DNA from 3 places in the Yersinia aldovae 670-83 genome. Region 3 is predicted to be linked to each of the others. Evidence: predicted binding sites of a transcription regulator. Region 3 holds the regulator's gene; each other region holds the start of a gene.

Region 1 (4,511 bases), 1.0 Mb from region 3:
AAAAGCACTGCTCGCAGCAGCTAATGCTAATACCAAAGGAAGGACAAACATCTTCTTATTCATACGTAACCCTCAAATTGATTTTCGATGTCACAAAGCGCGCTAGATTTCTATACAAGCCAGAGCTGTCATAAATCAATTTGCACTAATCATGCCAGTAATCGTCTGGAAGGAAACTCTGTTCCGTCCAGCTATTTTCTTGCACTATCATCACTAAAATCGATAAACGCGAAGGCATCAGATTGTAAACAGAAACCCAATACGCAATTCATGCCACAGTACGCAAGGTGAAACAGGATCATTGTGGTGCATAATCCGCCTCATTTCAGTGCGATGTTGCACAAATGTATCAAATTAGTGAGAAATGTTAACTGTGACCTTGCCAACGGATAAATAGATCGGTAGGGAGTTCGATATCGAATTGATCGACGATACGATTGACTGTCTGATCAACAATATCCTGAATAGTTTGTGGTTGATGATAGAACGCGGGCATAGGCGGCATAATGACAGCACCCAGTTCAGCAGCCTGTACCATTAGACGCAAATGGCCCAGATGCAGCGGGGTTTCGCGCACGCAAAGTACCAGTGGGCGGCGCTCTTTGAGTATCACATCGGCAGCTCGAGTCAGTAAACCGTCCGTATAACTATGAACAATGCCAGATAATGTTTTGATTGAACAAGGTAGAATGACCATACCACAAGTCTTGAATGAACCTGAGGAGATACAGGCTGCGATATCGCGTGAATCGTGGACGACATCAGCCATTGCCTGCACATCTTTAACACTGAATTCGGTTTCCAGCGCCAGCGTCTGACGCGCCGCATTACTGAGAATCAGATGAGTTTCCACCCCCTCGACCTGCTGCAACACCTGCAAGAGCCGCACACCATAAATGGCTCCGCTGGCACCACTGATGCCGATAATAAGTCGTTTCATGGAAAACTGCCCCTCGCGCTGGCATTGCACTTTTTAACTAAAGCACAATATGAAGAAATATCGGCAGACTTTGCCGCATCAAGTAGGGATTAGCAAGTCATGCTTCCATATCTTATATCCAATAAATTTCAAGATACAGGCAGGCTGAAAGCCATATAACAAAAAAGGTGCACCGCGCCGAAACGTAGGTTGCACCTTTTTGATTCAAACTCTCTTTCCAGCGGTGGCAGCACACAGCCTCTGCCACCTACGGATGTAACTTGGGGTATCAGCCCTCGTTATGCATCTCCAGATTTTCTGCTTCGTTATGATTACGTAATGCCTGCGCATCATCGTTACGTAACGACTCAAGATACTCCAGATAGCTCTGATCTACGTCTTTAGTGACGTAAATACCGTCAAAAACCGAGCACTCGAACTGGATGATGTCTGGGTTATCTTCGCGAACGGCCTCGATAAGGTCACTAAGATCCTGGAAAATCAGCTCATCAGCACCAATCAACTTACAGATTTCATCCACTTCGCGGCCATGTGCAATCAACTCATTGGCACTTGGCATATCGATGCCGTACACATTCGGAAAACGGATTTCCGGTGCGGCAGAGGCAAAATAAACTTTTTTTGCGCCAGCCTCGCGCGCCATCTCGACAATCTGTTCTGATGTGGTTCCACGCACGATGGAATCATCCACTAACAACACATTCTTGCCACGGAATTCGGCGCGGTTGGCATTCAGTTTACGACGTACAGATTTACGGCGTTCCTGCTGCCCTGGCATGATAAAGGTACGGCCCACATAGCGATTTTTTACAAAACCCTGGCGGTACGGTTTATCCAAAATACGGGCAATTTCCAGCGCGATGTCACAGGAAGTCTCTGGGATAGGAATAACCACATCAATATCCAAGTCTTCCCACTGCTTAGCAATTTTAACACCCAACTTCTGGCCCATGCGCACGCGGGCGCTGTAGACAGAGATTTTATCGATAAATGAGTCAGGGCGGGCAAAATAAACGTACTCAAACAAGCACGGATTGTATTTTGGGTTCTCAGCGCATTGACGGGTAAACAACTGGCCTTTTTCGGTGATATACACCGCTTCACCCGGTGCGACATCGCGCAGGAACTCAAAGCCCAATGTATCCAGTGCCACACTTTCAGACGCCACCATATACTCACTGCGGCCATCTGCCAGCGTACGTTTACCGATAACCAATGGGCGAATACCATTAGGGTCGCGGAAAGCAACCATACCGTGGCCGATAATCATCGCGACACAGGCATAGGCACCACGAATCAATTGGTGCATTGCAGCCACGGCCGCAAAGATGTTGTCAGATTCCAGCGGGTAATGCTGGAAACGGTCCAATTCACTGGCAAAAATATTCAGTAAAATTTCTGAGTCAGACGTGGTATTCACATGACGGCGAGAAACTTCGAATAGTTTTTTTCTCAGTTGGTGAGCGTTGGTCAGATTACCGTTATGCGCCAGAGTAATGCCGAACGGTGAGTTAACATAGAAGGGTTGAGCTTCAGAGGCACTTGAACTGCCTGCGGTCGGGTAACGAACATGGCCAATCCCCATATTCCCCTGTAAGCGCAGCATATGCCGGGTTTCAAATACATCCTTTACCAAGCCGTTTGCTTTGCGCAGACGGAACCCATTATGGGCATCAATAGTAACGATGCCCGCAGCATCCTGGCCTCGGTGCTGAAGCACCGTCAACGCATCATAAATCGACTGGTTTACCGGTGTAAAACCGGCGATACCGACAATACCGCACATGTTGTCTTTTCCTCATAAGCCGCTCCGAATCGGTAATTGATTCGGCAAGAAACTCGACGTGCTCTGCAGGTAGTCAAAGAACCACCTGATGATATAACTGAACTGCGGGATCAATTGTGACTGCTTCCAGTCGGCACTTTGTGAGAAACCGGTAAACGTATCCAGAAAGAACAACATGGCGGAGACAATCAGTACGCCGCGCAATGCGCCAAAACAGACACCCAGCACCCGGTCAGTTCCTGATAACCCAGTACGTTCTACCAATGAACCAATCACATAGTTAACAATCGCCCCGACGATCAATGTCGCGATGAACAAAATGCCGATGGCAATTCCGTTGCGAACAACTTCATCTTCAAAACGGGTGAAGTAGATAGCAAGATAAGTGTAGAAATGACTGGCAACAAAAAACGCACATCCCCATGTTACAAGTGACAATGCTTCACGGACAAAACCTCGGATCAAACTGACCAATGCAGAAAATCCGATAATCCCTATTATGACGTAATCAATCCAGACCATGACTATTCCAATGACGAAATCACCGCTACATCCTGTTCGCGGCGAATTCTAACAGAAAAAGAAAACGTTTGCGTAGGGCTTTTCCGACCCAGCGACAAATTAAAGTGCGGCGATTTTAAAAACAATAATCGCCGCACAAATGAAGCCACTAAAACCGCATGGACTCGGACAACCTAATGCTCCAATTCTTAACGCGCCGTGCCATAAGGCTTCACTTGCCCATTCAGCCCACTTAATGAATTAAGCTCTGGCAAGGCCGATTGCAGTTTCGGTTTTGACGCATCCGGCCCGACAAATACGCGAGTTATCTGGCCCTGAACGGGTGTTGCAGGCACGGTAAATGCCCGGTGGCCCGACAGACGCAGTGTTGCCACAATTTCATTTACTTTAGCGGCATTCTTCAACGCACCTAACTGGACCACGTATGCCTGCCCAGCCGGTGCTTTTTCTTCCACTACCGGTTTGGTTTCCGGCTGAACGTCCGGTTTAACTTCAGGTTTAACCTCTGGTTTAGGTTTTACTTCCTGCGGTTTTTTCTCTACCGGAGTGGGCTTAATTTCGACCGGTTTCTTCTCGACAGGTTTCACCTCGACCGGCTTACTTTGCAGCGGTGGTGGTGTCACTATCGTCGGCTCTGCGGGTAGATTACCGGCATCATTCGCGGCCTGAGAACCCGAATTATCTTTCGGCGGCTCCACCGCTTGCGCAGCACCTTCCGGTGGAGCAATAGGCAGAGGTTGGCTGACTGGCCCAACCGCATCAATCTCCTGGCTATCGCCCGGTTTTGGCACTAATGGGATGGCTGCGAACTCATCCTCATAATGCTTTTTTTTACCATCCAGTAGCCCCGGCAGCACAATCACGCCCAAGGCCACCAGAATGATGGTTCCGACTAAACGGTTCTGGAACTTACTTGCCACTCGCACTCCCCAATTCAATGCCTTGATAAACTCACGCTGTTACAAATCCATTGCCGCCATCACATGGGCAACAGTATGGAAAGAGCCACAGACAATGACGACATCCTGTCGTTCCGAATCTTGCATGGCCTGACGCCAGGCCGTTGCTACATCGCTAAACTGACGAGACACCATCAGATGATCGGCTAGCTGCTGCGCAGTCGCCCCACGCGGCCCTTCCAGCGGCGCGCAATACCATTCATCGACCTGCTCGGATAGGCACGCCAGCGTACCACCAATATCTTTATCTGAGAGCATCCCGACCACGGCTCGTACTTTACCCCGTTTCGGCAAATGGGCCAGC
Region 2 (4,511 bases), 2.0 Mb from region 3:
TGGTGGAAATAAAACCGGCCACTGATCAGTGGCCGGATTAGGGGATATTAACCGAGGTTAATGACAAAGTGCCTGTAGTGGTGAAAACAGGCAGATCGTAAAGACGCCGTAAACCCATCCCTTAGCGCGGACGCTTTACTCTTCTACTTGTCCTCACCTTGCAAGATCGAGTCGTCGGGGTTTGTCAGCCGTCTGATATTAACCTTCTTTTTCGATCAACAATGCTTCCAGCAAGTCCAAATCGTGCAACAGTTTTTGCAGTGTTTCATTACTGATTTTCTGCGTCGCGCGCAAATGATACAACTCACCGCGTTCAGCCCGCAGCGCGGTTAAGCGAAAGCGTCGCTCCAGATTTTCGATAAGTAAAGTGTTCTCAATTTCATCTTTACTGCCGGTGCGTCGTCGCAAAGTCCCGATAACGCGAGAGCTGACCTCTTTCAGCAATTCGGGATCGATATTCTCCTCGCTGCTGGCCGCCAGACGCTCTTCCATCTTGTTTAAGCTGACAATCGCCACTTCCGCCGCCGCCGCCTTCGCAAAACGCACTTCTTCACGGCTGGCACTCTTATCTGCAACTCTCACGCCACGCAGTAACGGCGGCAAAGCAATCACCCCAACAATAACCGATAACAAAATGACGCCGGTGGCGATAAATACCAACTGATAACGGGATGGGAAAGCGGAACCATCGCTAAGGAATAATGGAATTGACAGAACACCGGCAAGCGTAATCGCTCCACGCACCCCGGCGAATGAAGCAACCCACAACTCACGGGTGGTATAATTGCCAAATTCCAGTGGCCGCTTGGTCAACACGCGCTTGCTGATTTTCTTCATCGCCCACAACCAGCTAAAACGCAGCACCAGCAACGCGCCATAAATAATGGCAACATCGGCAAACAGGTTCCAGGTTTGGATGGTCGGGTCCAGTTCTGCCTGCACGATAGAGGTTTCCAGAATCCCCGGCAGTTGCAGGCCCAGCAGGATAAACACCATGCCGTTAAACACGAACTCCAACATTGACCACACGCTATCAGCACGTAACCGCATCGCCAACGGCGCATTACGAATAACCCCTGACTGGCTGATGGTCATACCCGCTGCGACGGCGGCTAAAATGCCGGAGACACCAATATGTTCTGCAATCAAGTAAGAGGCGAACGGCAGCAGCAGCAGCAAGACGATTTGTGTTGCCGGATCATCACCGCTCCAGCGGCTCATCAGGCGCAGCGACTTACTGTATAGCCAGGTGACGGCGACACCGGCCAGCAGGCCGCCAATCGCCACTTTCAAGAATTCCAGCGTTGCACCAGACACTGTAAACACCATCGTGCCCATCGCAACAGCAATAGCAAACTTCAGCGCCACCAGACCGGAGGCGTCATTCATCAATGCCTCCCCTTCCAGTACGCCCATAATTGATTTCGGTATGCGACCTTTCCCCACGATACCGGATAACGCCACAGCATCGGTTGGCGACAGTACTGCCGCTAGCGCAAAGGCCGCCACCAGAGGAATCCCCGGTACCATCCAGTAAATCAGATAGCCGATGCCCACCACCGTGACCAGCACTAATGCCAGTGCCAGACCAAAGATCTCGCGCCCGTGGTGAATAAACTCCCGCGTCGGCGTCTTCCAGCCATCGGCAAATAACAGCGGCGGAATAAACAGCACCAGGAATAATTCCGGATCAAAATCGACATGCAAACCAAAGTGGGGAAAGGCCAATAAGGCACCACAGACAATCTGCATCAGAGGAAGGGGAATTTGAAACGGTAACATCCGCGTGACAACGCCAGAAAGCGATACCACCAAAATCAGGATGAGGATTGTAAAAAAGATTTCCATGCTTTCCTTAGACTCAACACGACATTCGTTCTGACATACCCGCCCATCACCAGGGCTGAAGTGTAGCTTTTGATAGTAGATCACTTTTTCATGTAATGGGGAAAAAAGCTGTTACAAATGGTAGGAAAAACAAAGATAGGAAGGTTATTCAGAATAGTCTGGCATCAGGGCCGCATTGACTGCTGATGCCAGTATAAATCTGCAATAGCGTGAACTTAAATCGCCCAGCCGCCAGCATAGAATGCCACCAGCGCTACCGCAATAATCACCGTACCGAGATTCAATTTACGCCATTCACCAGAAAAGATGCGGCCAATGACCAGTGAGCTGAAGCCCAGCATGATACCGGTCACGATATTACAGGTCAGCACGATAAACACCGCACACAGTAAGCCCGACATGGCATCTACGAAGTCTTCAAAATCCAGTTTGGAAACGTTGCTCAGCATCAGCAAACCGACGTACATCAGAGCCGGTGCTGTGGCATAAGCGGGAACCAAATAGGACAGCGGTGAGAGGAACAGCATCAACAGGAACAGGATACCGACGACGGTTGCTGTCAGACCGGTTTTGCCGCCTGCCGCAGTACCGGCCGCAGATTCAATATAAACCGCCGCAGGAGCCGCCCCCACTAAACCGGCGAAGATGCTACTGACGGAATCAGAGGTCAGCGCTTTACCGCCACTGATGATCTGGCCATCTTTATCCAGCAAATTTGCCTGCCCTGCTACCGCGCGGATAGTCCCGGTGGCATCAAATACGGCGGTCATCACCAATGCCAATACACTTGGCAACACCACCGGCTTCAAAGCACCCATGATATCAAGACTGAAAATCAATGAGTTACCATCAGCGTCAGCCAGGCTTGGCATGGCAAACAGCCCTTGATAAGTCACGCTGGGATCAAAAATCAGTCCGATAACTGAGATGGCGATAATCACCAGCAGAATGCCACCCGGCACCCGCAGTTTCTCCAGGCCAAAAATCACCGCCAGACCCAGCAAGGTCATAATCACCGGGAAAGAAGTAAATGCGCCCAATGCGACCGGCAAACCTTCGATAGGGTTTTTGATAACCAGGCCGACACCGTTGGCGGCAATCAGCAGCAGGAACAGACCAATCCCAATCCCCGTACCATGCGCCACGCCCATCGGCAGGTTACGCAATATCCACGAGCGGATACCGGTGACGGAGATAATGGTAAACAGCACCCCCATCAGGAATACCGCCCCTAATGCCACGGGAATACTGATGTGTTGGCCTAATACCAAACTGAACGCAGTAAATGCAGTCAGTGAAATAGCACAACCAATTGCCATTGGCAGATTTGCCCACAAGCCCATGAGCAGAGAGCCAAGGCCCGCCACCAGACAGGTTGCAACAAACACCGCCGTTGGTGGGAAGCCCGCTTTACCTAACATGCTCGGCACAACAATCACCGAGTAAACCATAGCCAGAAAGGTTGTTAGGCCAGCCAGCACTTCCTGACGTACATTACTGCCACGTTCACTCAACTTGAAAAACGCATCAAGCGAACTCTTCGGCTTTAATGCCTGATTCGCTTGAGGATTGGTGCTAGACATGGTGATGTCCCCTGTGTGTCATTTTTAAAATAGTCAGCAAGTCACACGCTTTTCCCATACGTAATCGTTTCCGTTGCTGCCGATTAACTCATCAACTCCGCCATTACGCAAATGGTGAAGAGAATAGCAAACGATTAGTTGGGAACACGCATGACTGAAAAAAATCGAAGTTTAAGGTGGATGAAATTCAAGGCAAACGATTATCTAGCTATTCACAGCGACTAATCAACACCAGATAGCCACATTTACTGCATTTTTTTACATTAATTTGTTTGGACGCATTTATTCTCAGGGGAAATCAAAGTGTGAGCAGCCTCACACCTGTTTTGTTTGCGTAATTCTTAATAGCTAATGATGGATTATTAGCTTTCTAATTTAAAAGCGCCGCCCTTTTCAATCGCCTGTTGGTAAGCTGGGCGCTGATGGATGCGCACTAAGAAATCTTGCAGTTTCGGGAACCCCGCAAAACCGCCGCGCATATTTATTGCCTCAATAGGAAAACTCATCTGAATATCTGCCGCGCTAAAATCGCTGCCAGCAAACCATTGATTCTTTTCTAAATGCTGTTCCAGATAATCGCGGTGAGTGGCAATTTGCTTATTCAGGTAACTTTTCTGTACCCCATCACCCAATGCTTTGGCGACCGGACGGATAATCCACGGTACTGGCGGCCCACCCAGGCGGCTGAAAATAAGTTTCATCACCAGCAATGGCATCAGTGAACCTTCGGCATAATGCATCCAATAACGGAACTGCTGACGATCATAATGGCCGGTGGGTTTAAGCAGCCCTTGTGCATCATAGGCTTCCTGCAAATACTCAATGATGGCACCCGATTCCGCCAGTGTTAAGTCACCGTCAGTAATCACCGGTGATTTACCCAGCGGATGGATTTTCTTCAATTCAGATGGTGCCAACAAGCTGCCAGGATCGCGCTGATAGCGCTTCAACTCATAAGGTACTTGCAATTCTTCCAACATCCACAAGATCCGCTGTGAACGTGAATTATTCAGATGGTGAACAATGACCATAGCTAAGCTCCAGATGGTAAGTGACAGAATGAGTTGCAACTATTGATAC
Region 3 (4,511 bases):
AATCCTATAGCTCTCTGCTTTTTTATATCGTGAGTTTCGGCAATACTGTGACTCTTCATATTCATCTCAGGGCCAAGGTTGGTAGCGTTATTATGCGTTTAATACTTACGCTGTTTGTGCTGCTGTTTACCCAGCTATTTCTAAACCTCGCACATGCGTCGCCGCAGTCGCACGCCTCTGCTGAACAAAAGAAAGGTCAAGTCAGCCAGGCCAGCCCTGATGATCGTAAAAAACGTAAAGCTGATAAAAATACCAAAAAAGTCAAAATCGACAACAATAAAACCAGCAGTAAAAATGTGGCAAATAAAATAACGGCCAATAGCGATAAAAAGAAAACGGCAGCCACCGCCAGTAAAACCATTAAAAAGAAAGCGCAGGAAGCCAGTAAACCTAGCAGCAAAAAACCAAACAACAGTAAAACAACGAATATTAAAACCGTAGCCAATAAAAAAGCGGCAGCTAAAAAAACAGAAAAAGTGGCTTATGGTCGTCACCGAAATAAAGCCCAAAGTAAAGCCGATACCGAATTAGTGGCAAACAGTAAGATAAAGCTCAGTCCAGCACATAAAAAGCGCTACCAGCACGCCAAACAGACGGCAATGAGCAAACTGATGAAACAAGTTGGCAAACCTTATCGTTGGGGTGGGTCTTCGCCTAATACTGGTTTTGATTGCAGCGGGCTTATTTATTACGCCTACAAAGATGTGATCAGAATTAAAATGCCACGTACAGCCAATGAAATGTATCACTTACGTGATGCCGCCCCGGTGAAGCGGGCAGAACTGGAAAGTGGTGATCTGGTGTTCTTCAATATCGCCAATCGTGGCGTGGCCGATCATGTTGGTGTTTATTTAGGTAATGGCAAATTTATTCAATCACCCCGTACCGGTGAAGAGATTCGTATCAGTATGCTAGATAATGATTATTGGCAAGACCATTATGTTGGCGCACGGCGTGTAGTGACACCTAAAACCATTCGATGATGCTCAACCCCGCACCCAGTGACCTCACGAAGTGCGGGCTATATCCCCTTATTTTTACTTTCCCTGACGTCACGCGACCTTTGCTTAATAACCAGCTAAATTGTATGGTTATATCTGTTATTCCTGTTGAAAGTTGTTAAGATTAATATCCACAACAAAAATACAACAATTACGTTTTTAACCGCTCTTCACCGTACCGTCATCATTGATAATCGGTCGGATTTGAGGAGCAAAACACCCTGAGCAACCCCGAAAGGAGAGCACGATGTCTTTTGAATTACCGGTATTACCTTATGCACAAAATGCACTGGAACCCCACATTTCGGCTGAAACGCTGGAATACCATTACGGCAAACATCACAACACCTATGTGGTTAACCTCAACAATCTGATTAAAGGCACTGAATTTGCTGGCAAATCACTGGAAGAGATTGTCAAAACCTCCAGCGGCGGCGTATTCAATAATGCGGCTCAGGTTTGGAACCACACCTTTTACTGGCATTGCCTGTCACCCAATGGTGGCGGTGAACCCAGCGGCAAGGTTGCCGAGGCTATCAATAACACCTTTGGGTCGTTTGCTGAATTTAAAGCACAGTTTACCGATGCGGCAGTGAAAAATTTCGGCGCGGGCTGGACATGGTTAGTGAAAAAAGCAGATGGCACACTGGCGATTGTCAGCACGTCTAATGCGGCTACCCCCTTGACCACGGCAGATAAACCCGTATTGACGGTCGATGTGTGGGAACATGCTTATTATATTGATTACCGCAATGCGCGGCCAAAATACCTGGAGAACTTCTGGGCCTTGGTCAACTGGTCTTTTGTTGAGAAAAATTTAGCCTGATAGCGCGCAGAGTAAACCGGCAGCGAGCAATGATTAAGGGCGGGTTAACCGCCCTACTTCACGCATATACCGGCAAGCGGCTTAATTAATTCATTACTGCCACGAAACTAAATGCAATAATCATCGCCAGCGCACCCACAGTCGTAATCAGCGACATTTTCAGATTGGCATCCATAAAAACTCCTCAGCCGGTTAATTTAGTAGGAAAAGGCACATAGTTAGTGTGTAAAATTATTTTCCCACAGTTAGAGAAAAAAATCTTGTGCTCATTACACACTTTATAAGATTGAATACCTCTTTCACTTTTCCTCCAGATCAGCCAAAATTCGCAGTTCATAACTGCGTACCGACGAATAACGACCAATAAAGACTCTCAGACAACCCGCTGACGCGCTCATTCAGGCCACTATCTTGTTACTGTCTAAGCGATTTTCGGGTAACGCAGGCAAACGATTAACATAATACTTACCGGCTGTAACCGGTGAGCTTAGGAGTCATTTTTTGTATGGCAACGATTAAAGATGTGGCCAAACACGCCGGTGTGTCCACCACCACCGTTTCCCACGTTATCAACAAAACGCGTTTCGTCGCCGAAAATACCAAGGTGGCTGTTTGGGCTGCCATTAAAGAACTGCATTATTCGCCCAGTGCTGTGGCCCGCAGTTTGAAAGTGAATCACACCAAATCCATTGGCTTGCTGGCCACGTCCAGCGAAGCACCCTATTTTGCCGAAGTGATTGAGGCGGTCGAAAATAGCTGTTATAGCAAAGGCTATACCCTGATTTTATGTAATTCTCATAATAATCTGGACAAGCAAAAAGCCTATTTAGCGATGCTGGCCCAAAAACGGGTCGATGGATTATTGGTGATGTGTTCCGAATATCCAGAACAACTGTTAGGAATGCTGGAAGATTATCGCAACATCCCGATGGTCGTCATGGATTGGGGGACAACGCGTGGCGATTTTACCGACGCTATCATCGATAATGCCTTTGAAGGCGGCTATTTGGCAGGCCGCTATCTGATTGAACGCGGTCATCGTGATATTGGTGCTATTCCCGGTCAGTTATCCCGTAATACCGGTGGTGGCCGTCATCAGGGCTTTATGAAAGCATTGGAAGAGGCCAGCATCCCGTTACGTGAGGAATGGGTAGTTCAGGGTGATTTTGAACCTGAATCGGGTTATAAAGCCATGCAACAAATCATGTCACAAAAACATCGCCCGACCGCCGTGTTTTGTGGTGGCGACATTATGGCGATGGGGGCTATCTGCGCCGCCAATGAGATGGGCCTGCGGGTACCACAAGATGTATCAGTGATTGGCTATGACAACGTGCGTAACGCGCGCTACTTCTCGCCTGCGCTGACCACTATCCATCAGCCAAAAGAACGTTTAGGTGAAATGGCCTTTACTATGCTGCTTGACCGTATTGTCAGTAAACGGGAAGACCTTCAAACCATTGAAGTACACCCTAAACTGGTTGAGCGCAACTCCGTAACTGACGGCCCATTTCGCGATTACCGCCGTTAATCTGGCCTTCTGCCGGTAGTTATCAGCGCTATCGGCAGCCCGCACTGGGCATTATTCGTTATCGTCTTTCAACCATTCCGCGTTTAACGTGACGCTGTCACCTAAGTAATCAAGTAACCAGGCGAGTGCCGGTGAGTGATTATTTTGCTCCCAAGTCAGGCAACACGGGCTGTCCGGTAGCGGTTCGGTTAGACTTAGCGCCGCCAGCCGCCCCTGCTCAATCAGCGGTGACACCATATGCGCGGGCACCATACCGATACATAATCCTGCACACAGGCAATCGATGCCCGTAGACCAATCCGGAGCCACCAGCCGCTGTTGGTTATCCAGTGTCCAGGTATCTCGCTTGGGCAAATTGCGGGCCGTATCTTCCAAACACAGCGAGGGATAAGGCCGCAATTGGTCATCACTAAGTGGCCCGGTTAGACTGGCTAAGGGATGATCCACACTGACGACACAGTGCCAGCTAAGAAACCCCATATCGCGAAACACAAAACGCCCGCCAACAGGAATGGCACGGGTCGCGCCAATGGCCATATCTGCCCGGCCATCCACCAGCGCATCCCAAACACCATTAAATACTTCATAACGCACCCGCAACTCAACATCGGGAAAATGCCGATAAAAATCCAACACTAAGCGGCGACTACGCTGAGGTTTGACAATCTTGTCTACCACGATATTTAACTGCCCGCGCCAACCATTCGCTACTTGCTGGCATTGACGGCGCGTGTCATTCATTTTTTTGATAACATCTCGCGCTTCTTTAATAAAAACCACGCCAGCTTCGGTTAATGCCACATCACGATGGCGTCGTTCAAACAGCGGAACTGCCAGCCACTCTTCCAACTGACGCACAGTATAACTGACCGCAGATGGCACGCGGTGTAACTCCTGAGCTGCGGCACTGAAACTCCCCGTGCGGGCCACCGCATCAACGACATCCAGTGAATATTCAGACCACATTATTTTTCACCTTTTTACACCATTCGTTAGCTTTCAAAATTTTTGATATCATGATGCAAATATTAACGTTTCACAACCCAATATCTCCCCGCTAGAATGCCCACCGCTTTGTTACAACAATTTTTTCACAGTAACTCTATAACTCCTTTTATGACCCCGATGTTTATAGTTGATTTGTTTATAAAGC

The links. The regulator PurR, encoded in region 3, represses purine synthesis genes. The targets are predictions, from matches to a motif close to CANGCAAACGTTTGCNTG.
Region 1: the regulator PurR is predicted to act here: its motif matches at 3,306-3,323, upstream of cvpA (colicin V production protein).
Region 2: the regulator PurR is predicted to act here: its motif matches at 3,489-3,506, upstream of AT01_RS10405 (NCS2 family permease).

The regions. Positions count from the first base shown of each region.
Region 1 covers NZ_CP009781.1:1,298,220-1,302,730, forward strand. The annotation lists gene hisJ (histidine ABC transporter substrate-binding protein HisJ) at 1-63, opposite strand, end outside; gene AT01_RS05960 (UbiX family flavin prenyltransferase) at 368-940, opposite strand; gene purF (amidophosphoribosyltransferase) at 1,209-2,726, opposite strand; gene cvpA (colicin V production protein) at 2,739-3,248, opposite strand; gene dedD (cell division protein DedD) at 3,437-4,168, opposite strand; gene folC (bifunctional tetrahydrofolate synthase/dihydrofolate synthase) at 4,208-4,511, opposite strand, start outside.
Region 2 covers NZ_CP009781.1:2,277,070-2,281,580, forward strand. The annotation lists gene AT01_RS10395 (LysR family transcriptional regulator) at 1-41, shown strand, start outside; gene AT01_RS10400 (Na+/H+ antiporter) at 199-1,848, opposite strand; gene AT01_RS10405 (NCS2 family permease) at 2,064-3,431, opposite strand; gene AT01_RS10410 (glutathione S-transferase family protein) at 3,794-4,462, opposite strand.
Region 3 covers NZ_CP009781.1:300,447-304,957, reverse strand. The annotation lists gene AT01_RS01450 (C40 family peptidase) at 93-983, shown strand; gene sodB (superoxide dismutase [Fe]) at 1,249-1,827, shown strand; gene cydH (cytochrome bd-I oxidase subunit CydH) at 1,913-2,002, opposite strand; gene purR (HTH-type transcriptional repressor PurR) at 2,333-3,358, shown strand; gene punR (DNA-binding transcriptional activator PunR) at 3,410-4,324, opposite strand.